One region of the Streptomyces sp. BK79 genome, then DNA from elsewhere that is predicted to be linked to it. Evidence: riboswitches for the same ligand, from Rfam matches in the RefSeq annotation. Region 1 holds a riboswitch; the other holds the start of a gene.
What was found. Region 1 has a riboswitch for glycine ahead of gcvP (aminomethyl-transferring glycine dehydrogenase). Riboswitches for the same ligand answer to the same signal wherever they lie in the genome.
Positions count from the first base shown of each region.

Region 1 (10,905 bases):
ACCCTCCCGGGCAACCCCGAGAAGATCTCCTCCCTCGAGGACCTCACCGCGCCCGGCCTCAAGGTGGTGCTGTGCGACGAGTCGGTGCCGTGCGGGGCCGCCGCGCGGAAGGCGCTGGAGGCCGGCGGTCTGAAGCTGACCCCGGTCTCCTACGAGCAGGACGTCAAGGCCGCCCTGACCAAGGTCGAGCTGAAGGAGGCCGACGCCGCCGTCGTCTACCGCACCGATGTCGAAGCGGCCGGGGACAAGGTGACCGGCGTCGAGTTCCCCGAGTCGGCCGACGCCGTCAACGACTACCCGATCGCCCGCCTCGAGGACGCTCCCAACGCCGACGCGGCCCAGGCATTCATCGACCTGGTGAAGTCCGCCGAGGGCCGGCGCGTGCTGACCGGGGCCGGATTTCGGGCGCCATGAGGAAGCCCGCGGCGCCCGAGCCCGCCCAGCCCGCCCAGCCCGCCCAGCCCGCCGAGCCCACCGGGAGCGGGGCCGTGGACGCCGGCCCGGTCGAGGACGGCGCCCGCCGCGCCCGCCGCCGCCCAGCGGCCCGCACCGTGCCCGTCCCCCTGCTGGTGCCCGCGCTCGTCGGCCTGGCGTTCCTGCTGCTGCCCCTGGTCGCCCTGCTGGTACGGGCCCCCTGGCGCACCCTGCCCGAGCAGCTGACCAGCCCCGAGGTGTGGCAGGCCCTGCGGCTGTCGCTGGTGTGCGCCACGTCGGCGACCGCGCTCAGCCTGGTCGTGGGCGTGCCGCTGGCCTGGCTGCTGGCGCGCACCGAGTTCCCGGGCCGCGGCTTCCTCCGCGCGCTGGTCACGCTGCCGCTGGTGCTGCCCCCGGTGGTGGGAGGCGTGGCTCTCCTGCTGGCGTTCGGGCGCAACGGCGTCGTCGGGCAGTGGCTGGACGCGTGGTTCGGGATCACGCTGCCGTTCACGATGACGGGTGTGATCCTCGCGGAGACGTTCGTGGCCATGCCGTTCCTCGTCATCAGTGTGGAGGGCACGCTGCGCGCCGCGGACCCGCGCTTCGAGGAGGCAGCCGCGACCCTGGGCGCGTCCCGCTTCACCGCGTTCCGCCGGGTCACGCTGCCGCTGATCGCGCCGGGCATCGCGGCGGGCGCCGTGCTGGCGTGGGCGCGGGCGCTGGGCGAGTTCGGGGCGACGATCACGTTCGCCGGGAACTTCCCGGGCCGGACCCAGACCATGCCGTTGGCGGTCTACCTCGCCCTGCAGAACGACCCGGCGGCGGCGATCGCGCTCAGCCTGGTGCTGCTGGCCGTCTCGATCGCCGTACTGGCCGGTCTGCGCGACCGCTGGATGAGGGCGTCGTGACCGGGCGGACGAGGCCCTCCGAGGGGCCGGACGAGGACCGCATGGCACACATGACGGACACCGGCCAGCCGGTCACCGCCGCTCGACCCACCCCGGGCCCCGCCCGCGCCGGCGGCCTCGACGCCCGGCTCGTCGTGGACCGCGGCACCTTCCGCCTGGACGTCTCGCTCACCGCGGCGCCCGGCGACGTCGTGGCCCTGCTCGGTCCCAACGGCGCCGGCAAGAGCACCGCCCTGCGCGCGCTCGCCGGTCTGGAACCCCTCACGGACGGTCGCCTGCTCCTCGACGGCACCGCCCTGGACCGTACGCCGCCCGAGTCCCGCCCGGTCGGCGTCGTCTTCCAGGACTACCTGCTCTTCCCGCACCTGACCGCCCTCGACAACGTCGCCTTCGGGCCGCGCTGCCGGGGCGCGAGCAAGGCCGAGGCCCGGGCCCGGGCGGCGAAGTGGCTCGACCGCATGGGGCTCGCCGACCACGCCGGCGCCAAGCCGCGCCGGCTGTCCGGCGGCCAGGCCCAGCGCGTCGCCCTCGCCCGCGCCCTGGCCACCCACCCCCGGCTGCTGCTCCTGGACGAACCCCTCGCGGCGCTGGACGCCCGGACGCGGCTGGAGGTGCGGGCCCAGCTGCGGCGCCACCTGGCCGAGTTCGAGGCCGTCGCCGTCCTGGTCACGCACGACCCGCTGGACGCCATGGTGCTGGCCGACCGGCTGGTCGTCGTGGAGGACGGCGGGGTCGTCCAGGAGGGCGGCCCCGCCGACATCGCCCGCCGGCCCCGTACGGACTACATCGCGCGGCTGGTCGGCCTGAACCTCTACCGGGGGCGGGCCGACGGCCACACCGTGCGACTGGACGCGGGGCCCGCGATCACCACCACCGAGGACCTCTCCGGCCCGGTCTTCGTGGCGTTCCCACCGAGTGCCGTGACCCTGTACGGGGAACGGCCCGCCGGCTCCAGCGCCCGCAACCTGTGGCGCTGCGAGGTCGCGGGGCTGGAGACGCACGGCGACCAGATCCGCGTCGACCTCACCGGCGAACTCCCGCTCGCCGCCGACCTCACCACGGTCGCGGCGGCGGAGCTGGGCCTCCACCAGGGCGCACCGGTGTGGGCGGCCGTCAAGGCGACCCAGACCCACGCGTACCCGGCATAGCCCCCGCGCGGGGCTACGGTGCCCCCATGAGCCTGAGCATCCGCAACCAGCTCCCCGGCACCGTCACCGCCGTCACGCCCGGCGAGGCCATGGCGACGGTCGGGGTCCGCCTCGACGGCGGCCAGGACCTCACCGCGGCGATCACCCGGGACGCGGCCGAGGACCTCGCCCTCACCGCCGGTACGGCCGTGCGCGCCCTGGTGAAGTCGACGGAGGTCTCCCTGGCGACCGCGCGCGTCCAGGGCCTGTCCATCCGCAACCAGCTGCCCGGTACGGTCACCGCCGTCACCGCCGGCGACGCGATGGCCTTGGTCCGGGTCGCCGTCGAGGGCGCCGAACTGACCGCCGCGATCACCAGGGAGGCCGCCGCCGACCTCGGCCTGTCCGCCGGCGTCCCGGTCGTCGCGCTGGTCAAGTCCACGGAGGTGTCCCTCGCGACCGCGTGACGCGGCACGAGCGGCTCCGTGCGGGCCCCGGAGGGCACGCGCGGAGCCGCTCTCCGTACTACGGGGCTCAGTCCTCGTACGCGTCCAGCGGCGGGCAGGAGCACACGAGGTTCCGGTCGCCGTAGGCCTGGTCGATGCGGCGCACCGGCGGCCAGTACTTGTCGGCGGCGGACACCCCGGCCGGGAAGACGGCCTCCTCGCGCGTGTACGCGTGGTCCCAGTCGCCGCCCAGCGCGCCCGCGGTGTGCGGCGCGCCGCGCAGCGGGTTGTCGTCCGCGGACCAGGTGCCGGAACCGACCTTCTCGATCTCCGCGCGGATGGCGATCATCGCCTCGCAGAACCGGTCCAGCTCGTTCAGGTCCTCGGACTCGGTCGGCTCGATCATCAGCGTTCCGGCCACCGGGAACGACATCGTCGGCGCGTGGAAGCCGTAGTCGATCAGCCGCTTGGCGACGTCGTCGACGCTCACGCCGGTCGCCTTGGTCAGCGGACGCAGGTCGATGATGCACTCGTGCGCGACCAGGCCGCCCGGGCCGGTGTAGAGCACCGGGTAGTGCGGCTCCAGGCGCTTGGCGATGTAGTTGGCGGACAGCACGGCCACCTGCGTGGCCCGCTTGAGCCCCTCGCCGCCCATCAGCCGGACGTACGACCAGGAGATCGGCAGGATGCCGGCCGAACCCCAGGGCGCCGCCGAGATCGGGCCGACGCCCGTCTGCGGACCGGCCGCGGGCTGCAGGGGGTGGTTGGGCAGGTACGGCGCCAGGTGCGACCGTACGGCCACGGGGCCGACGCCGGGACCGCCGCCGCCGTGCGGGATGCAGAAGGTCTTGTGCAGGTTCAGGTGCGAGACGTCGCCGCCGAAGTGGCCCGGCTTGGCGAGGCCGACCAGGGCGTTGAGGTTGGCGCCGTCCACGTAGACCTGGCCGCCGGCGTCGTGCACCCGGGCGCAGATGTCGGCGACGTGCTCCTCGAAGACGCCGTGCGTGGAGGGGTACGTGATCATCAGCACGGCCAGCTCGTCGCGGTACTGCTCGATCTTGGCCCGCAGGTCCTCGACGTCGATCTCACCGTCCCCGGCGGTCTTCACGACGACGACCTTCATGCCGGCCATCACGGCGCTGGCGGCGTTGGTGCCGTGCGCGGAGGACGGGATGAGGCAGACGGTGCGCTGGTCGTCGCCGTTGGCGCGGTGGTAGCCGCGGACGGCGAGCAGGCCGGCGAACTCGCCCTGCGACCCGGCGTTCGGCTGGAGGGACACCTTGTCGTACCCGGTGACCTCGGCCAGCCGCTCCTCCAGCTCGCGGATGAGGGTCAGGTAGCCCTGCGCCTGCTCGGCGGGCGCGAAGGGGTGCAGCGCCCCGAACTCGGACCAGGTGACCGGCTCCATCTCGGTGGTCGCGTTGAGCTTCATGGTGCAGGAGCCCAGCGGGATCATGCCCCGGTCCAGCGCGTAGTCCCGGTCGGCCAGGCGGCGCAGGTAGCGCAGCATCGCCGTCTCGGAGCGGTGCCGGTGGAAGACGGGATGGGTGAGGAAGTCGTCCGTGCGCAGCAGCGCCTCGGGCAGCGTCTCCTCGGTCGCCGCGTCCAGCGCCTCGATGTCTCCCTCGACGCCGAAGGCGTTCCACACGCCGGCGACCTGGGCGCGGGTGGTGGTCTCGTCGCAGGCGAACGACAGGTGGTCGCCGTCGACGAGCCAGAGGTTGATGCCGTTCTCGCGGGCGGCGTGGACGACCTCGGCGGCCCGGCCGGGCACCCGCGCGGTGACGGTGTCGAAGTAGGACCCGTGGACGACCTCGACGCCGCAGGCCGCGAGGCCCGCCGCGATGAGGGAGGCGTACCGGTGGGTGCGCCGCGCGATGGCCCGCAGCCCCTCGGGACCGTGGTACACGGCGTACATGCCGGCCATGACGGCGAGCAGCACCTGCGCGGTGCAGATGTTGCTGGTGGCCTTCTCGCGGCGGATGTGCTGCTCGCGGGTCTGCAGGGCGAGCCGGTAGGCCTTGTTGCCGTCCGCGTCCACGGAGACGCCCACGAGCCGTCCGGGCAGGCTGCGCGCGAACTTCTCGTGCACCGCCATGTAGCCGGCGTGCGGCCCGCCGAAGCCCATCGGCACACCGAAGCGCTGCGTCGTGCCGATGGCGATGTCCGCGCCCAGCTCACCGGGCGAGGTCAGCAGCGTGAGGGCGAGCAGGTCGGCGGCGACGGTGACGAGCGCGCCCAGTTCGTGCGCCCGGTCGATCACCGGCTTGATGTCGCGGACGGCACCGGAGGCGCCCGGGTACTGGATCAGAACGCCGTTGATCTCCCGCTCGGCGACCTCGGCGGGGATGCCCGCGCTCAGGTCGGCGACGACGACCTCGACGCCGGTCGGCTCGGCGCGGGTCCGGATCACGGCGACGGTCTGCGGCAGCGCGTCCGCGTCGACCAGGAAGAGGCCCTTCTTGTTCTTGCCCATGCGCCGGGACAGCGCCATCGCCTCGGCGGCGGCGGTGCCCTCGTCGAGCAGCGAGGCACCGGACGTCGGCAGGCCGGTCAGCTCGGCGACCATCGTCTGGAAGTTCAGCAGCGCCTCGAGACGCCCCTGGCTGATCTCCGGCTGGTACGGCGTGTACGCGGTGTACCAGGCGGGGTTCTCCATGACGTTGCGCAGGATGACCGGCGGGGTGAAGGTGCCGTAGTAGCCGAGGCCGATCATGGAGTCGAGGACCTGGTTGCGGTCGGCCAGCGAACGCAGTTCGGCCAGCACCTCGGCCTCGGAGCGGGCGCCCGGCAGGTCCAGCGCGTCGGCGTTCTTGATCACATCCGGCACCGCGGCGGCCGTCAGCTCGTCGAGCGAACCGTAACCGACCTGCGCGAGCATCTTGGCCCGGGCCTCTTGGTCGGGGCCGATGTGGCGCTGCTCGAACGGCATGGCCTGTTCGAGTTCGGAGAGCGGAATGCGGTGGGCGGTCATTGCGGAGGCCTCCTGGTCTGACGACCTTCGAGGGGCACCACGGCGCGGGTACCCGAACGGCCTCCCCCTCTGTCATCTCGACCTGAGAGCTTCACCGGTCGGGCCCGAGGGCTCTTCCGGCTTTCACCGTCGGTGAGGGCGAGAGCCGCCGACTGCCGTCGGTGCCCGCCCTGCTTTCCAGAGTGACCTCGTCCGTGCGGTACGTGAGCCTGAGAGATTCCGGGGAGGATTTGCTCCTTCGGCGCCTCCGATGGTGTCTGGAGGACTCTCCCGCACGGGGTCAGCAGCCGTTGCCAGCGTACCAGCGAGGTCACCGCACGGACCTTCGAGTGGCCGACCCTCCATATCTGCTCTTTCGTAGTACTACGGATGATTTCGGCGGCTGGTGGGTCGGCTGGTGCACGGCCCCACTGCGACCAAGTGGAGGGCCCCGTGCGTACGGACATCGACCCGCGCAACCTGATAGGCCGCAAGGCCTTCGACCGCAACGGCACCCGGATCGGCACCGTCGACGAGGTCTACCTCGACGACGCCACCGGCGTCCCCGAATGGGCGGCCATCCGCACCGGCCTGTTCAGCAGGGACGCCTTCGTGCCTCTGGAGCCGAGCGAACTGGTCGACGGCACCCTGCGCGTGCCCTTCGACCGGACCCTGATCAAGGAAGCCCCCGACTTCGGCGTCGGCCGCCATCTCTCGCCGGAGCAGGAACTCCAGCTCTACCACCACTACGGCCTCGATGTCGCCGCCCCTCCCCCGCTCCCCGACCACGACTTCGGCAAGCTGGCGGGCAAGGAAGACGCCTGACGGCCCTGACGGCCCCGCCCTCCCGCGGCCGCGCTAACCGGGGGCGACGTGAGCCGGCCCCGCCGATCCGGCATCGGCGTCGGCATCGGCGTCGGCGCGCGCACTCGGGCCCGCCTCCCCGCCCCCGGCCATCGACGCGGACGCGCGCGCCCCGGCGTCCGGGCCGGGCTCGGCGTCCCCGGGAGTGAGCGGCGCCGGCCGCACCAGCGGCAGCGGGTCCGCGGGTGACAGCTCCGGGTCGTCCACCGGGAAGGTCCGCACCCGGCCGGTGGGCGAGTACGGCGTCTCGAACCGCACGGTGACCCGCCCCAGCCCGCTGCCCTGCACCCAGCCGTGCCCGTACTCCGCGTGCCGCACGTCGTGGCCCGACGGCCACCGGCGCTCGGCCGGGGACTCCCGCTCCTCCCGTGCGGGCTCGTCGACAGGCTCGTCGACGAGGTCGTCGGCCCGCTCCCCCGCCGCCTGCGCGAACAGGTCCTCCTGCGTGTAGTCGGCGAGCCCGCTGACGCCGACCCCGAGCAATCGCACGCCACCCGTGGTGTCCACCGAGTCCAGCAGCCGGGCCGCGGCCTCACGCACCACCCCCGGGTCGTCGGTCGGCCCGCGCAGGGTCTCGGAACGCGTCAGCGTCGAGAAGTCGTACCTGCGCACCTTCAGCACGATGGTCCGCCCGGACAGCCCGGACGCGCGCAGCCGCCGTACACACCGGTCGGCCAGCCGCCCCACCTCCACGCCGACCCGCACCCGGTCGTGGATGTCCACGTCGTACGTGTCCTCCACCGACACCGACTTGGTCTCCCGCTCGGCCACCACGGGCCGGTCGTCGCGGGCCAGCGCCATGGCGTACAGGGCATGCCCGTGCGCCTTGCCCAGCAGCCGTACGAGTTCGTCCTCGCCCGCCTCGGCCAGTTCACCGATCGTGGTGATCCCGGCCCGCCGCAGGTGATCGCCCGTCGCCGGCCCCACCCCGGGCAGGGTCCGCACGGACATCGGCTCCAGCATCGCCCGCTCCGTGCCCGGCGGGATCAGCACCAGCCCGTCGGGCTTGGCCTCCTCCGAGGCGATCTTGGCGAGCATCTTGGACGCCGCCAGTCCGACGGAACCGGTGAGGCCGGTGACGGCACGGATGTCCGCGCGCAGTCGCGCCCCGGCCAGCCGCGCCGACTCCGCGTCCCAGGCCGCCCCACCGGCCTCCAGGTCCACGAATGCCTCGTCCAGGCTCAGCGGCTCCACCAGCGGCGACAGCGCCCGCAGCAGCCCCATCACCTGCTCGCTGATCGACCGGTAGAGCTCGAAGCGCGGGACGAGGTACGCGGCGTTGGGGGCCAGCCGCCGGGCCTGGCCCATGGGCATCGCCGAGTGGACGCCGAAGACCCGCGCCTCGTACGAGCAGGTGGCGACCACCCCTCGTGGCCCGAGGCCGCCCACGACGACGGCCTTCCCGCGCAGGCTCGGCTTGGACGCCTGCTCCACCGAGGCGAAGAAGGCATCCATGTCGAGATGCAGGATCGTGGGCGCGGTTCTCACATCTCCGATGCTGCCCTACGGCACTGACAACGCGCCGCCGGAGCACTCCGGTGTTCAGACCGCCCGGTTGCGCCGCCGGGCCAGCTCGTCGGCGGGATTGTGCCCGACCAGGGTCTCCCCCGTGTCGATCCGCTCGCCGTGCAGCTGCGACAGCGCGCTCTCCACGTCCCGCCACACCACGCCGACCGCGATGCCGAAAATGCCCTGGCCGCCCTGGAGCAGCGCGTGCACCTCGTCGGGCGAGGTGCACTCGTGGACCGTGGCGCCGTCGCTCATCAGCGTCATCCGCTCCAGGTCGCGAAAACCCCGCTCCCTGAGGTGCTGGACGGCGGTGCGGATGTTCTGCAACGACACCCCGGTGTCGAGGAAGCGCTTGACGATCTTCAGCACGACCACGTCGCGGAAGCTGTACAGACGCTGCGTCCCGGATCCGTGCGCGGGTCGCACACTGGGCTCGACCAGTCCCGTGCGAGCCCAGTAGTCGAGCTGCCGGTAGGTGATGCCGGCGGCCGCGCAGGCCGTAGGCCCGCGGTAGCCGATCTGCTCGGACGCCATGGGCGCCGCCCCTCCGCTCCCGGGCACGGCAGCCGGTCGCTGCGGAGCCCGGTCGGCCGCGCCACCGTGCTGGGGATACCCCCCGCCCGCGCGGAGCCGAGAGTTCGGGGGAGGGTACGGACCACTTGCCCCGAGGCTGTGCCCGGAGCCACCCCCAGCCGTACCGTCGCCGCTGATTCTCACGCCGACCTCCGTCCTTGACCTGCCTCCTCGACGGTAGGCAGTCACCAAGGGTGCGTCAACGATCGCCACACTCGGCACGCCGAGTGATAATCACCCTACGAGTGGTTTACCGTGCCCAACCGCGGGGAAAGGCTAGCCGAATGTGCCCGGAGAGGGCCGCGCGACGCCCGTCGCGCGACGCCCGGCCGCACGTCTCACTGGTTGCTGGTCCCGAAGTCCTCCGGCGAGATCTGGTCGAGGAACTCGCGGAACTTCTCGACCTCGTCCTCCTGCTCGTCCGGGATGGCGATGCCGGCGTCGTCGAGGACCGTGTCGCTGCCGAAGATGGGCGTTCCGGTGCGCAGGGCCAGCGCTATGGCGTCGGACGGCCTCGCACTCACCTCGACACCGCTCGCGAAGACCAGCTCGGCGTAGAAGACCCCGTCCCGCAGGTCGGTGATGCGCACTTCCGTGAGCTCCTGGCCGACGGCTTCCAGCACGTCCTTGAACAGGTCGTGGGTGAGCGGCCGCGCGGGAGCCATGCCCTGCTGGGCGAAGGCGATCGCCGTCGCCTCCCCCGGCCCGATCCAGATGGGAAGGAAACGGTCGCCTCCCACCTCGCGCAGCAGCACGATCGGTTGGTTGGAGGGCATCTCGACCCGGACACCTACGACATCGAGCTCGTTCACACAGCAACCCTAGGCCGTGCCCGGGACATTTGGGTAGTCGGGCCGGGATCGGGTGGGCGATCCGGGTTCCCGCACCCGCCCGCTCAGGGCAGTCGCACACCGAGTGCGGTCTGCACCAGCGCGGCGTGCAGCTTCACCGCCAGCCCTGCCAGCTCCTTGGTGCGGGCCTCCGCGTGCGCCCTGGTCTGCGGGTTGCGGTGCCGTCTCAGCGGCGCCACCACCTGGTCGACCAGGCCGGCCTCCCGGTCGGCGGCGGCCTTCATCACCCGAAGGTGCCGCGGCTCGATCCCGGACCGCCCCAGCTGGACCACCAGCGACGCCACGGTGACCGCCTCGGCGTCGTACGCCCCGTCGGGCAGCGGAGTGAGCAGCCCGTAGGACTCCCACTCCTTCAGCTCCTGGTCGTCGACCCCGGCAGCGGCGAGCAGCTCCTCCCGCCCGATCCGGGCCGCCGTCGGCACCTCGGCGGACTCCGGTACCGGCTCCCCGTCACGCTGACGGCCCAGCGACGGCAACGCCCTGGCCTCACCGCGCTCCATGGCGTCCAGGTGCTCGCGGATCACCTTCAGCGGCAGATAGTGGTCACGCTGCATGCGCAGCACCTGGCCGAGGCGCTCCACGTCGTGTGCGCTGAACTTGCGGTACCCGGCCGGGGTCCGCCGAGGCTCGACGAGCCCCTCGGACTCCAGGAAGCGGATCTTGGAGATGCTGATGTCGGGAAACTCGTCACGCAGCGCGTTCAGCACCGCGCCGATGCTCATCAGCCCACTGTCCGTGACGGCGGCACCGCTCCCGGCGCCGCCGCTCGGTGATCGAAGCATGGACCTTCCCTGGAGGTTCCCCGGGCCGACGGCCCGGGGGCGGGTCAGTAACCCCGCTGGCTCGCGTAGAACACCAGCCGGTACTTGCCGATCTGCACCTCGTCACCGTTCGACAGGGCGACCTGGTCGATACGCTCGCGGTTGACGTACGTACCGTTCAGGCTGCCGACGTCGGCCACCGTGAACGAGCCGTCCGGACTGCGGCGGAACTCCACGTGCCGGCGCGAGACCGTCACGTCGTCCAGGAAGATGTCGCTCTGCGGATGACGCCCGGCGGTGGTCAGCTCGCCGTCCAGCAGGAAGCGGCTGCCCGAGTTCGGACCGCGGCGCACGACCAGGAGGGCCGAGCCCAGCGGCAGCGCGTCGACGGCCGCCTGCGCCTCGGGAGAGAGCGCCGGCATCGCCGTCTGGCCGGTGACCTCGGCGTCGTACGCCTCGAGGCCGGAGATGGAGATCGTGGACGTCGTCTCGGACGCAC
Region 1 is NZ_JBHVOC010000007.1:277,519-288,423, forward strand. It holds gene modA (molybdate ABC transporter substrate-binding protein) at 1-414, shown strand, start outside; gene modB (molybdate ABC transporter permease subunit) at 411-1,322, shown strand; gene ACFIF2_RS11580 (ABC transporter ATP-binding protein) at 1,373-2,470, shown strand; gene ACFIF2_RS11585 (molybdopterin-binding protein) at 2,497-2,916, shown strand; gene gcvP (aminomethyl-transferring glycine dehydrogenase) at 2,984-5,869, opposite strand; glycine riboswitch at 6,057-6,152, opposite strand; gene ACFIF2_RS11595 (PRC-barrel domain-containing protein) at 6,302-6,673, shown strand; partial or broken gene ACFIF2_RS11600 (DNA polymerase IV) at 6,595-8,200, opposite strand; gene ACFIF2_RS11605 (MerR family transcriptional regulator) at 8,255-8,938, opposite strand; gene ACFIF2_RS11610 (bifunctional nuclease family protein) at 9,133-9,606, opposite strand; gene ACFIF2_RS11615 (MerR family transcriptional regulator) at 9,690-10,427, opposite strand; gene ACFIF2_RS11620 (FHA domain-containing protein) at 10,472-10,905, opposite strand, start outside.

Region 2 (10,905 bases), on a different contig from region 1:
CGTGCCCTCGAACTCGACCTTGCCGGCGGTCGGCTCGAGCAGCCGGGTGATCAGCCGGCCCATGGTCGACTTGCCGCAGCCCGACTCGCCCACGACGCCGAGGGTCTCGCCGGAGCGGACCTCGAAGTCGATGCCGTCGACGGCATGCACCGCGCCGACCTGCCGCTGGAACAGTCCCTTCTTGATCGGGAAGTGCTTCTGCAGCCCGGTCACCTTCAGCAGGACCTCGCCGGGTGCGGGGTCCGCCTTGGTGGCCACGGTGCCCTCGCTCTGCGCGGGGATGCTCACTGCCTTGTCGTCGCTCACAGCTTCGGCGCAATCTCTTCGGTCCAGATACGCTCCCGCTGCTCCTGCGACATGTGGCAGGCGGCCCAGTGCTTGCTGCCGACCTCGGACAGCTCGGGGCGGACCGTGCGGGTGACGTCGTCCTTGGGCACGTCGGCGTACGGGCAGCGCGGGTTGAAGGCGCAGCCGGACGGCAGGTTGATCAGGGAGGGCGGGGAGCCCTTGACCGGGATGAGGCGTTCCTGCTGGTCGCGGTCGAGCCGCGGCATCGAGCCGAGCAGGCCCCAGGTGTAGGGGTGCCGGGGCTCGTAGAACACCTTCTCCGCCGGGCCCCGCTCGACGCAGCGGCCGCCGTACATCACCAGGAGGTCGTCGGCCAGTTCGGCGACGACGCCCAGGTCGTGGGTGATGACGATGACCGCGGAGCCGAACTCCTTCTGCAGGTCGCGGATCAGGTCGAGGATCTGCGCCTGGACGGTCACGTCCAGGGCGGTCGTCGGCTCGTCCGCGATGAGCAGCTCGGGGTTGTTGACCAGCGACATGGCGATCATCGCGCGCTGGCGCATACCGCCGGAGAACTCGTGCGGGAAGCTGTCCACGCGCTTGTCCGGCTGCGGGATGCCGACGCGGTCGAGCATCTCCACGGCCCGGCGCTTGGCGGTCTTCTTGTCCACGGGGTGGTGGATGCGGTACGCCTCCACGATCTGCTGCCCGATCGTGTAGTACGGGTGCAGCGCGGACAGCGGGTCCTGGAAGATCATCGACATCTGCCGGCCGCGCAGCTTGCGCACGTGGTCCGGGTCGGCGGACAGCAGCTCGGTGCCGTCCAGCCAGATCTCGCCCGAGAGCCGCGCCTTGCGCTTGCCGTACTGGCCGGCGGTGTGCAGGCCCATGATGCCGAGGCTGGTCACCGACTTGCCGGAGCCGGACTCGCCGACGATGCCGAGGGTCTTGCCCTTCTCCAGCTGGAAGCTGAGCCCGTCGACGGACTTGACCAGGCCGTCGTCGGTCGGGAAGTGCACCTTCAGGTCGCGTACTTCCAGGAAGGCCTTCGGCGCGGGCGAGGTGCCGGTGGGCTCGCCCACGGCAGCTCCGCTCTTGCTCAGTTCGGTCATGTGAGCCTCACTCGGGGGTCGATCACGGCGTACAGGACGTCCACCACGAGGTTGGCGATGAGCACCGCGAGAGAAGTGATCAGGACGACGCCCAGGATGAAGGGCAGGTCCTGGTTCTGGATCGCGTCCAGCACCTTCTGGCCGAGGCCGGGGAGGCTGAACGTGGTCTCGGTCAGGATAGCGCCGCCCATGAGGGCGCCGAGGTCCATGCCGAGCATGGTGAGCAGCGGGGTCAGGGTCGACCGCATGGCGTGCTTGCGGATGACGACCTGCTCCTTGAGGCCCTTGGCGCGCGCGGTGCGGATGTAGTCCTCGCCGAGGATCTCCATCATGGTCGCCCGGGTGATGCGGGCGTACATCGCGGCGTAGAGGAAGGCCAGGGTGACCCAGGGCAGGATCATGCCGCCGAACCAGCCGGAGAGGCTCTCCTCCAGCGGGACGAACTCCGCGTTGATCCAGCCCAGGCTGTGCGAGAACACCGCGAGGCTGAGCAGACCGGTGAAGTAGATGGGGAGGGAGACGCCCGCGAGCGCGACGACCATCGCACCGCGGTCCCACAGGGTGCCCCGCTTGAGGGCGGAGAGCACACCCGCCGCGAGACCGAAGATCAGCCAGAGGACGGCCGCACCGAGCGCGAGAGCCAGGGTCACCGGGAAACGCTCGGTCAGCACCGGCCAGACGGCCTGTTCGCTGCGGAAGGAGTAGCCGAAGCACGGGGCGGAGCACTGGGTGACGTCGCCGCCGCCGGAGTAGGTGCGGCCCGCGAAGATGCCCTTGAAGAACTCCCAGGCCTGGACGAAGATCGGGTCGCCCAGTCCCAGCTTCTGCCGCACCGCCTCGACGGCGGCCGGGTCGGCCTGCTTGCCCACGAAGCTCGTGGCGATGTCGACGCCCGCCCACTTGGGGACGAGGAAGAAGATGCCGAAGACCACCAGGATGATGACCACGAGCATCACTACGGCGGCGAACAGCCGCCTGATGAGGTAAGCGAGCACAGCTTACGGCCCGCCGCGGACCGCGGGCCGCCGGAGGTCTTCCGGCGGCCCGCGCTCACGCCGCGCCGGCCTTCACCTGCCTTTCGTGCCGTACGGCGGGTGTACCGGTTACTTCGCGGAGGACTTCAGGCCGAGGTTGACGAAGTCGTACATACCGCTGTAACCGTCGGTGGTGTACACGTTCGCCAGTCGGCTGGAGCGCCAGTTGATGAACTTCTCGAAGACGAAGGGCAGGTAGTAGCCGCCCTCCATGACCTTGTGGTTGATCTGCTTGGCGATGTCGGCCTTGCCGGCGTCGTCGAGCGTGGTGACGTACTTGTCGAACAGGCCGTCGATCGCCTTGTCCTTGATGAGGGCGTAGTTGTTGTTGCCGCTCTCGAGGATGTAGCTGCTGTCCCACAGGGGCAGACCGTAGCCCTGGACGGACGGGAAGTCCGGGCCCCAGCCCATGATGATGATGCCGTAGCCCTTCTTCTTCACGTTGGCGGGGCTACCGATGATGCCGGCGGTCTGGGAGCCGTCGTACTGGTCGATGTCGACGGTGATGCCGACCTTCTTCAGCGACGCCTGGAGGGACTCGGCGGTGGCCACCTCGACCGGCTTGTTGTTGCGGACCGCGATGGTGGTCTTGAAGCCGTTGGGCTTGCCGCAGGCCTTCAGCTCTTCCTTGGCCTTGGCGATGTTGCCCTTCTTGTTCGCCCCGGCCATCTCGTACGGGTCGTAGCTCTGGCCCTCGGAGCCCGGGACGGCCGGCGGCAGCATGTTGGTGCCGATGTCGCCACCGGCGACCGGGCCGCCGCGCGCGGTCTGGAGCGAGACGTGGTCGGCCCCGTAGAGCACGGCCTTGCGGCAGTGGATGTTGTCGAACGGCTTCACGCTCTGCGGGAACACCGCGTAGCGGATGTAGCCGGAGACCGGGTTGTCCAGGTTGCCCTTGTGCTGCTTCAGGGCGGTGGTGCGGCCCTGCGGGGACAGGCCGGTCTGGGCCAGGTCCAGGTCGTAGTCGCCGGCGATCAGACGCTGGTCCAGCTCGTTGGCGTTGGTGAAGAACTTGATCGAGATCTTGTCCGGGTACGCCTTGCGGACCGGGTCCGACTCCTGCTTCCACTCGGTGTTGCGGACCAGGACGAGGTCCTTGCCCGGGTTGTACGACTGGAACTTGTACGGGCCGGAGGAGAACGGGTGCAGGCCGTACTTGGACTTGGTGTCCTTGTCCTGGCGGACCGGGGACGCCGAGGTGAGGGCCAGCATCTCCTCGAAGTCCGAGTTGGCCTTCGGCAGCTTGAAGATGATGGTCTTGTCGTCGGGCGTCTCGATCGCCTTGAGACCGAGCTTGTCCTTGGACTTGTCCTTGTAGGGGCCCTGGTACTCGCCCTTGGGGTCGAGGACGTCCTTCAGGTACACCGGACCGCCGGAGAGCACGTCCTGCGCCCAGACGCGCTCGATGCCGTACTTCACGTCCTTGGACGTGATCGGCTTGCCGTCCTCCCACGTGATGCCGTCACGCAGGGTGTACGTGTAGGTCTTGCCGTCGTCCGAGACCTTGGCGAGCCCGGTCGCGAGGTCCGGGGTCACGCCGGCGCCGGCCTTGCCCGGCTCGGTGGCGTTCGTGACGAGCTGGCGGGAGTAGTAGCGGGAGAAGTTCCACATGAAGCCGTAGTAGCCGCGCGTGGTGTCCCACGAGTCGGCGTCCTGGGCGCTGGCGAACTTCAGCTCGCCGCCCTTCTTGGCCAGGTCGGCCTGGGCGACCTTGTTGTTCGCGGCGTCGAAGCCGGCCGCGCCGTTCTTCGATCCCCCGCCGTCGCTGTCACCGCCGCCGCCGCACGCCGCCGTGGTCAGCAGCGCGGCGACCACTGCGGCAGCGGCCATGGCCTGCTTGCGCCGCCCTGAGGTGCGTTGGGTAGTCACGATCTCGGATCCTCCGGATTAGATGAGAGACCCCGTGCTGGAGCCACGGGTCGCTTGCCGGTACGGCAGGTCAGCGGGAGCCCTTCGGGTCCAGCGCGTCGCGTACGCCGTCACCGAAGAGGTTGAAGGCAAGAACGGTGATGAAGATCGCCACACCCGGGACCACCATGTACATGGGGTCCGACTGGTAGTAGTCGATCGCGCTCGAGAGCATCTGCCCCCAGGACGACGTGGGCGGCTTGACGCCCACGCCCAGGAAGCTGAGTGCCGCCTCGGTGAGGATGTTGGTGGGGATCATCATCGTCGTGTAGACGATGATCGGCGCCACCAGGTTGGGCAGCAGTTCCTTGAAGAGGATGTAGAGCCGTCCGGCACCCAGGGACCGGGCCGCCTCGACGTACTCGCGTTCACGCATCGAGAGCGTCTGGCCGCGCACCACGCGTCCGATGTAGGGCCAGCCGAAGAAACCGATGACCAGGATCATCACGAACAGGCGCACGCCCGTGCCGCTGAGACCGAGCATCTCGTTCGGCATGACGGAGACCAGCGCGATGATGAAGAGCAGCTGCGGGAAGGCGAGCAGGCCGTCCATGACGCGGCTGATGAGGGCGTCGACCCAGCCGCCGAAGAAGCCGGCCAGGATGCCCAGGACGGTGCCGAGGATCACGGCGACGATCGCGGACAGGAAGCCGACGAGCAGCGAGATCCGGGCCCCGTGGACGATGCGGGCGAAGATGTCGCGGCCGTTGACGGGCTCCACGCCGAGCCAGTGCTCGCCGCTGATGCCGCCCAGAGAACCGGTGGGCGTACCGAAGAGCGGGTCGATCAGGTCCTCGTGGTAGACGTCCGGGTCCTGCCCGACGAGGTTGGTGATCACGGGCGCGAGCAGCGCGACCACGACGAGGAAGAGCACCACAACGCCGCCCGTGAGGGCCAGCTTGTCCCGTTTCAGGCGCTCCCAGGCGATCCGGCCCAGGGAACGCCCCTGTACCGCCTTGGCCTCGGCGCCGGCAACCGCCGCTTCCTCGGCGGCACTCGGGGCCGCTTCCGCGGTCGGCTCGTGCAATGGTGCCGTCATCTGGCAGGGACCCCTCTCAACCGGCGGTAGCCGGCCCGCACTTGCCGCTGTAGCGGCGTGATCAGTCCGTCGTACACAGGGGCGGACTCCCACCCCTTGCTGCGGGAGTCTTCAACGCTTTGGCGATCTATAGCCAGACTTGACGGGGAATGGATGCGTAACCGTGATGCTGTTCGAGGTGTTCCGTTATCCGGACAGTGGGTAACGGGGGCCGGACGCGGACGAGTTGGGGCATCAGGTGCAATACGGGGCCTTACGCCCACATCTACGCGCGAAGATCGGCTCCCACCATCGCCGGAGCGGGCCCCGCGACGATCAGTACCGGCCCGGGGCCGGGGGGTAGCCGTACCCGCCGGCGGGGGCCTGCGCGGGGGCGGACCCGTGCGCCTCGCGGTCGTAGAAGGGGCGGGCGTGGGCACGCAGCCACATGGCGACCGGGTCGTGCGCGTCGGTCATCGCGACCGTCGACACCGGCAGCCCGTCCGGGACCGCGCCGACGGACTGCTGCATCATCGCCCGCACCGCGTCGACGGCCGGCGGAGAGGTGTCGTACACGTCGAGGCCGATGGCGAGATACGGCGCGCCCAGCGCCGGCTGCACCCAGGCGCGGCGCAGCGCGCGGACGGCCGGGGTACGGTGCGCGTTCTGCGCGAGCAGGGCGTAGAACTGGGGGATCTCGATGGCCGGTTCGGACAGGCGCAGCGGCCCGGCGGGCTGGCGGTCCAGGCCGGAGGCGATGCGGCGCAGGTCGGGCCACGGGATACCGACCCCGCCGCCGGGGGCGTGCGGGTTGAGCCAGAGGCCATAGTGGTCCGGGTAGAGGGCGCGGGCCACCTCCAGGCCGTCGACCACCTCGTACGACCGGTTCCAGCCGCTGGCCGACAGCTCCTGGGCGGAGGTGACGCAGGGCGCGTAGCCGAAGCCGTCGACCTCCATGTTCCCGTACTGGGCGTCCGGGGAGCCGGCCTGGCCGTGCCAGAGCAGCATCCAGACCTGGCCGGAAGTGGGGCCGGCGAGCGCACGCAGCAGGGCCTCGTAGGCGTCGTAGCGCCCGGGGGTCACCTGGCGCAGCATGTGCTCGACCTGCCCGGTCGTCGTGCCGCTGGCGCTCACGTGTATCGCCCCTTCGAGAAGTTCCCCGGTTGTGAAAACAGCTTAAGGCTCCGCCGGGCGGGGGGTGCCTACGCGCTCGGGGGTTCGGTGCCCCGCGTCGGCGGGTGCGCCACGTCCTCGTCGGCGTCTACAGGTCCCGGTCGTAGAACGGGCGGACGTTCGCGCGCATCCAGTCGCACACCGGGTCCTGGGCCGCCTCCAGCAGGACCAGGTTGACCGGGGTCTTCAGCGGGGCCTTGGCCAGGGCCCGGCCCAGGGCGTCCAGGGGGAGGGCCCGGGCGTCGCCCTCCCAGTGGGTGAGTTCGACGCCGACGAACATGACCGGGTCGGCGGTCTCGACGGCGGCGAGGCAGCGGCGGGCGGTGCGGACGACGCCGGTCGCGGCGAACTCGGCGGACGCGGCGGCCAGGAAGTCCACCGGGTCGTCCTGCCAGTCCGGCTCGAACAGGCGGACCCGGCCGCCGGACGCGGGCCCGTCCAGCGGGGTGCGGCCGGCCCGGCACAGCTCGGCCACGGCGGGCGGCGGCAGCGGGATGCCGACCACACCCTCGGGGTTCACGGCGATGCCGACCTGCGGGGGCAGGCCGCGGGCGAACTCCACGGCGGGCGCGATGGTGTACGCCATCTCCGCGCCGGCGACCTGGCGGAGCTGCTCCTCGGAACTGAAGACCGGCACGTAGGCCTGGCCGTCGATCTCCAGGGAGGGCAGGTCGAGGGGGCCGCTGTGGGGACCGCCGCCGTTCGGCAGGGGTATCCACAGGAAGCTGCGGCCGAGCACCTCCACGATCCGGCCGCCGGCGCCCGGCACGCCGAGGGAGGCGGACAGCACCTCCTCCAGCTCGTTGCCGGGCCACCCGCCGTGCGGGTGGGGGTGCGCCTGCGCCGGGATGCCGGCGGAGAAGTCCGCCGGGAGGCCCCCTGGGAAGTCCATCTGCCTACCGCCTGCCTGGTACCGCTGCTGTGGCTGAAAAGGCTAACCCGTTCGGCCCCGCGGTCCTACGCTGCGTCACCCCGTGAAGGCGATCCGGCGCAGGGTGTCCGCCGCGGGCCGGTCCAGGAGGATCGCCGAGACGCAGCCGGCGGGCAGGGTGCCCCCGGTCACCGCGCGCAGCAGGCGGGCGTTGGCCGCGCGGTGCCGCGCGAACGCGTACCGCGACACGCCCCGGCCGCGCTCGCGCTGCCCGGCCAGCGCCTCTCCGGCGTCGACGTCCAGCAGCAGCAGGTGCAGGGTGCCCTCCCGGCGGCGGGCCTCGCGGGCCAGCCAGGCGCGCACCCAGGCCTGGGTGCCGCAGTCGTGCACGACGACGCCCTCGCCGGAGCGCAGCGCCTTGCGCAGCCCGGCGTAGTGGGCGAAGCGGACCAGGGGGCGGTAGAGCGCGTACGGCAGGAAGCGCGGCATGCGGCGGTCCCAGCGGTCGCGGGTGTCCTGGGAGTCGATGCGCGGGCCGCGCACGGTCCGCCGCATCAGCGTGGACTTGCCGCTGCCGGGCAGGCCGGTGATCACCACCAGGTCCCGGGGGCCGAAGAGCAGGGCGTGCGGGCTGCGGCCGCCGCGGTCCCGCAGGTCGCGGACGACGGGTGCGGGCACTTCGGCGCACGCCTCCGGGGCCGGGGCGGCGGGCTGCTCGGGCAGCGCGAGACCGGAGGTGGCGGCGTACGCCGTGGTCCTGTTCACCGTGATCGTCCTCCCCTGGGGCGGTTCACGAGTTCCCATCCCCGTCGAGTGTAAAGAGAAGGTAATCCCCAGGTCTCGCGTTTTCGTGCGCTTACTGCCACAGGCCGGTCACAGAAAGCGGTCTGCCCACGGACGGGCGGGGCGTGCAATGATGGCGGCGCCAACTGCATACCGGCCGTTTGAATCCGCGCGGGAGAGTCCCCGGCCGCGCCGGGGCGCCGAAGGAGCAAGTCCCTCCCTTGAATCTCTCAGGCCCCGTTACCGCGCGGGCGAGGCACATCTGAAAAGCGGGCCGCCGCTCGACGGCTGCCCCACCCAAGGTGCAAGTCCTGACCGCCGTGCTCCGGTGGTCGTGGCGAACCTCTCAGGTTTCGATGACAGATGGGGAGGACCGACCTCGCCACGTCCTGTCCTGGGAGACGACCGACCGATGAGCAGTACAGAACTCCGCCGTACCGCGCTCGACGCGACGCATCGCGCGCTCGGCGCGACGATGACCGACTTCGCCGGCTGGGACATGCCGCTGCGCTACGGCTCCGAGCGGGACGAGCACGTCGCGGTGCGCACCCGGGCCGGGCTCTTCGACCTCTCGCACATGGGCGAGATCACGGTCACCGGGCCGCAGGCCGCCGCGCTGCTGGACTTCGCGCTGGTCGGCAACATCGGCGGTGTGAAGCCGGGCCGCGCCCGCTACACCATGATCTGCCGCGAGGACGGCGGCATCCTGGACGACCTGATCGTCTACCGGCTCGGTGACACCGAGTACATGGTGGTCGCCAACGCCTCCAACGCCCAGGTGGTGCTGGACGCGCTGACCGAGCGGGCCGCCGGCTTCGACGCCGAGGTGCGCGACGACCGGGACGCCTACGCGCTGCTCGCCGTGCAGGGCCCCGAGTCCCCGGCCATCCTCGCCTCGCTCACCGACGCCGACCTGGACGGCCTGAAGTACTACGCCGGTCTGCCCGGCACCGTCGCGGGCGTCCCGGCGCTCATCGCGCGCACCGGCTACACCGGCGAGGACGGCTTCGAGCTGTTCGTGCGGCCCGAGCACGCCGTGGAGCTGTGGCAGGCGCTGACCAAGGCGGGCGAGGGCGCCGGGCTGGTCCCGTGCGGCCTGTCCTGCCGGGACACGCTCCGCCTGGAGGCGGGCATGCCGCTGTACGGGCACGAGCTGACGACCGCGCTGACGCCCTTCGACGCCGGGCTCGGCCGGGTGGTGAAGTTCGAGAAGGAGGGCGACTTCGTCGGGCGCGCCGCGCTCACCGAGGCCGCCGCCCGCGCCGAGCAGAACCCGCCGCGCGTCCTGGTCGGCCTGGTCGCCGAGGGCCGCCGGGTCCCGCGCGCCGGGTACCAGGTCGTCACCGGCGGCGAGGTGATCGGCGAGGTCACCTCCGGCGCGCCGTCCCCGACGCTGGGCAGGCCGATCGCCATGGCGTACGTCGACCCCGCGCACGCGGCGCCGGGCACCGAGGGTGTCGGCGTGGACATCCGGGGCAGCCACGAGCCGTACGAGATCGTGGCGCTGCCGTTCTACAAGCGCCAGAAGTAGAGACTGGGCGGACGGCGGGGCCCTCGTCGCCCCGCACCGCGTCCTCGCTGCTCACCAGCGGTTCCAGCGGTCCCTTCATCAGCAGCCCCCCTTCACCAGCACTTCCTCGCGTACAGGAGAATTCAGGCCATGAGCAACCCCCAGCAGCTGCGCTACAGCAAGGAGCACGAGTGGCTGTCGGCCGCCGAGGACGGCGCCTCGACGGTCGGCATCACGGAGCACGCGGCCAACGCGCTCGGTGACGTGGTCTTCGTCCAGCTCCCCGAGGTCGGCGCGTCGGTGTCCGCGGGCGAGACCTGCGGCGAACTGGAGTCCACCAAGTCGGTCTCCGACCTGTACTCCCCCGTCTCCGGTGAGGTCACCGAGGTCAACGAGGACGTCGTCAACGACCCGTCGCTGGTGAACTCCGCGCCCTTCGAGGGCGGCTGGCTGTTCAAGGTGCGCGTCACGGACGAGCCGGCCGACCTGCTCTCCGCCGACGAGTACACCGCCTTCACCGCCGGCTGAGGAGTCACGACCGCATGTCGATTCTGAACACCCCCCTGCACCAGCTCGACCCCGACGTCGCCGCCGCCGTCGACGCCGAGCTGGACCGCCAGCAGTCCACCCTCGAGATGATCGCCTCGGAGAACTTCGCCCCGGTCGCGGTCATGGAGGCCCAGGGCTCGGTCCTCACCAACAAGTACGCCGAGGGCTACCCGGGCCGCCGCTACTACGGCGGCTGCGAGCACGTCGACGTGGTCGAGCAGATCGCGATCGACCGGGTCAAGGCGCTCTTCGGCGCCGAGCACGCCAACGTGCAGCCGCACTCGGGCGCCCAGGCCAACGCGGCCGCGATGTTCGCGCTGCTCAAGCCCGGCGACACGATCATGGGTCTGAACCTCGCCCACGGCGGGCACCTGACCCACGGCATGAAGATCAACTTCTCCGGCAAGCTCTACGACGTCGTCCCGTACCACGTCGGCGACGACGGCCAGGTCGACATGGCCGAGGTGGAGCGCCTCGCCAAGGAGCACAAGCCGAAGCTGATCGTGGCCGGCTGGTCGGCCTACCCCCGTCAGCTGGACTTCGCCGCGTTCCGCAAGGTCGCGGACGAGGTCGGCGCCTACCTCATGGTCGACATGGCGCACTTCGCCGGTCTGGTCGCCGCGGGCCTGCACCCGAACCCTGTCCCGCACGCCCACGTG
Region 2 is NZ_JBHVOC010000017.1:670-11,574, reverse strand. It holds gene ACFIF2_RS21730 (ABC transporter ATP-binding protein) at 1-288, opposite strand, end outside; gene ACFIF2_RS21725 (ABC transporter ATP-binding protein) at 303-1,400, opposite strand; gene ACFIF2_RS21720 (ABC transporter permease) at 1,397-2,395, opposite strand; gene ACFIF2_RS21715 (ABC transporter substrate-binding protein) at 2,504-4,303, opposite strand; gene ACFIF2_RS21710 (ABC transporter permease) at 4,374-5,381, opposite strand; gene ACFIF2_RS21705 (enhanced serine sensitivity protein SseB C-terminal domain-containing protein) at 5,697-6,494, opposite strand; gene ACFIF2_RS21700 (enhanced serine sensitivity protein SseB) at 6,622-7,425, opposite strand; gene ACFIF2_RS21695 (AAA family ATPase) at 7,501-8,169, opposite strand; glycine riboswitch at 8,350-8,443, shown strand; gene gcvT (glycine cleavage system aminomethyltransferase GcvT) at 8,600-9,718, shown strand; gene gcvH (glycine cleavage system protein GcvH) at 9,848-10,225, shown strand; gene glyA (serine hydroxymethyltransferase) at 10,240-10,905, shown strand, end outside.
Region 2: another riboswitch for glycine. It lies ahead of gcvT (glycine cleavage system aminomethyltransferase GcvT); the one in region 1 lies ahead of gcvP (aminomethyl-transferring glycine dehydrogenase).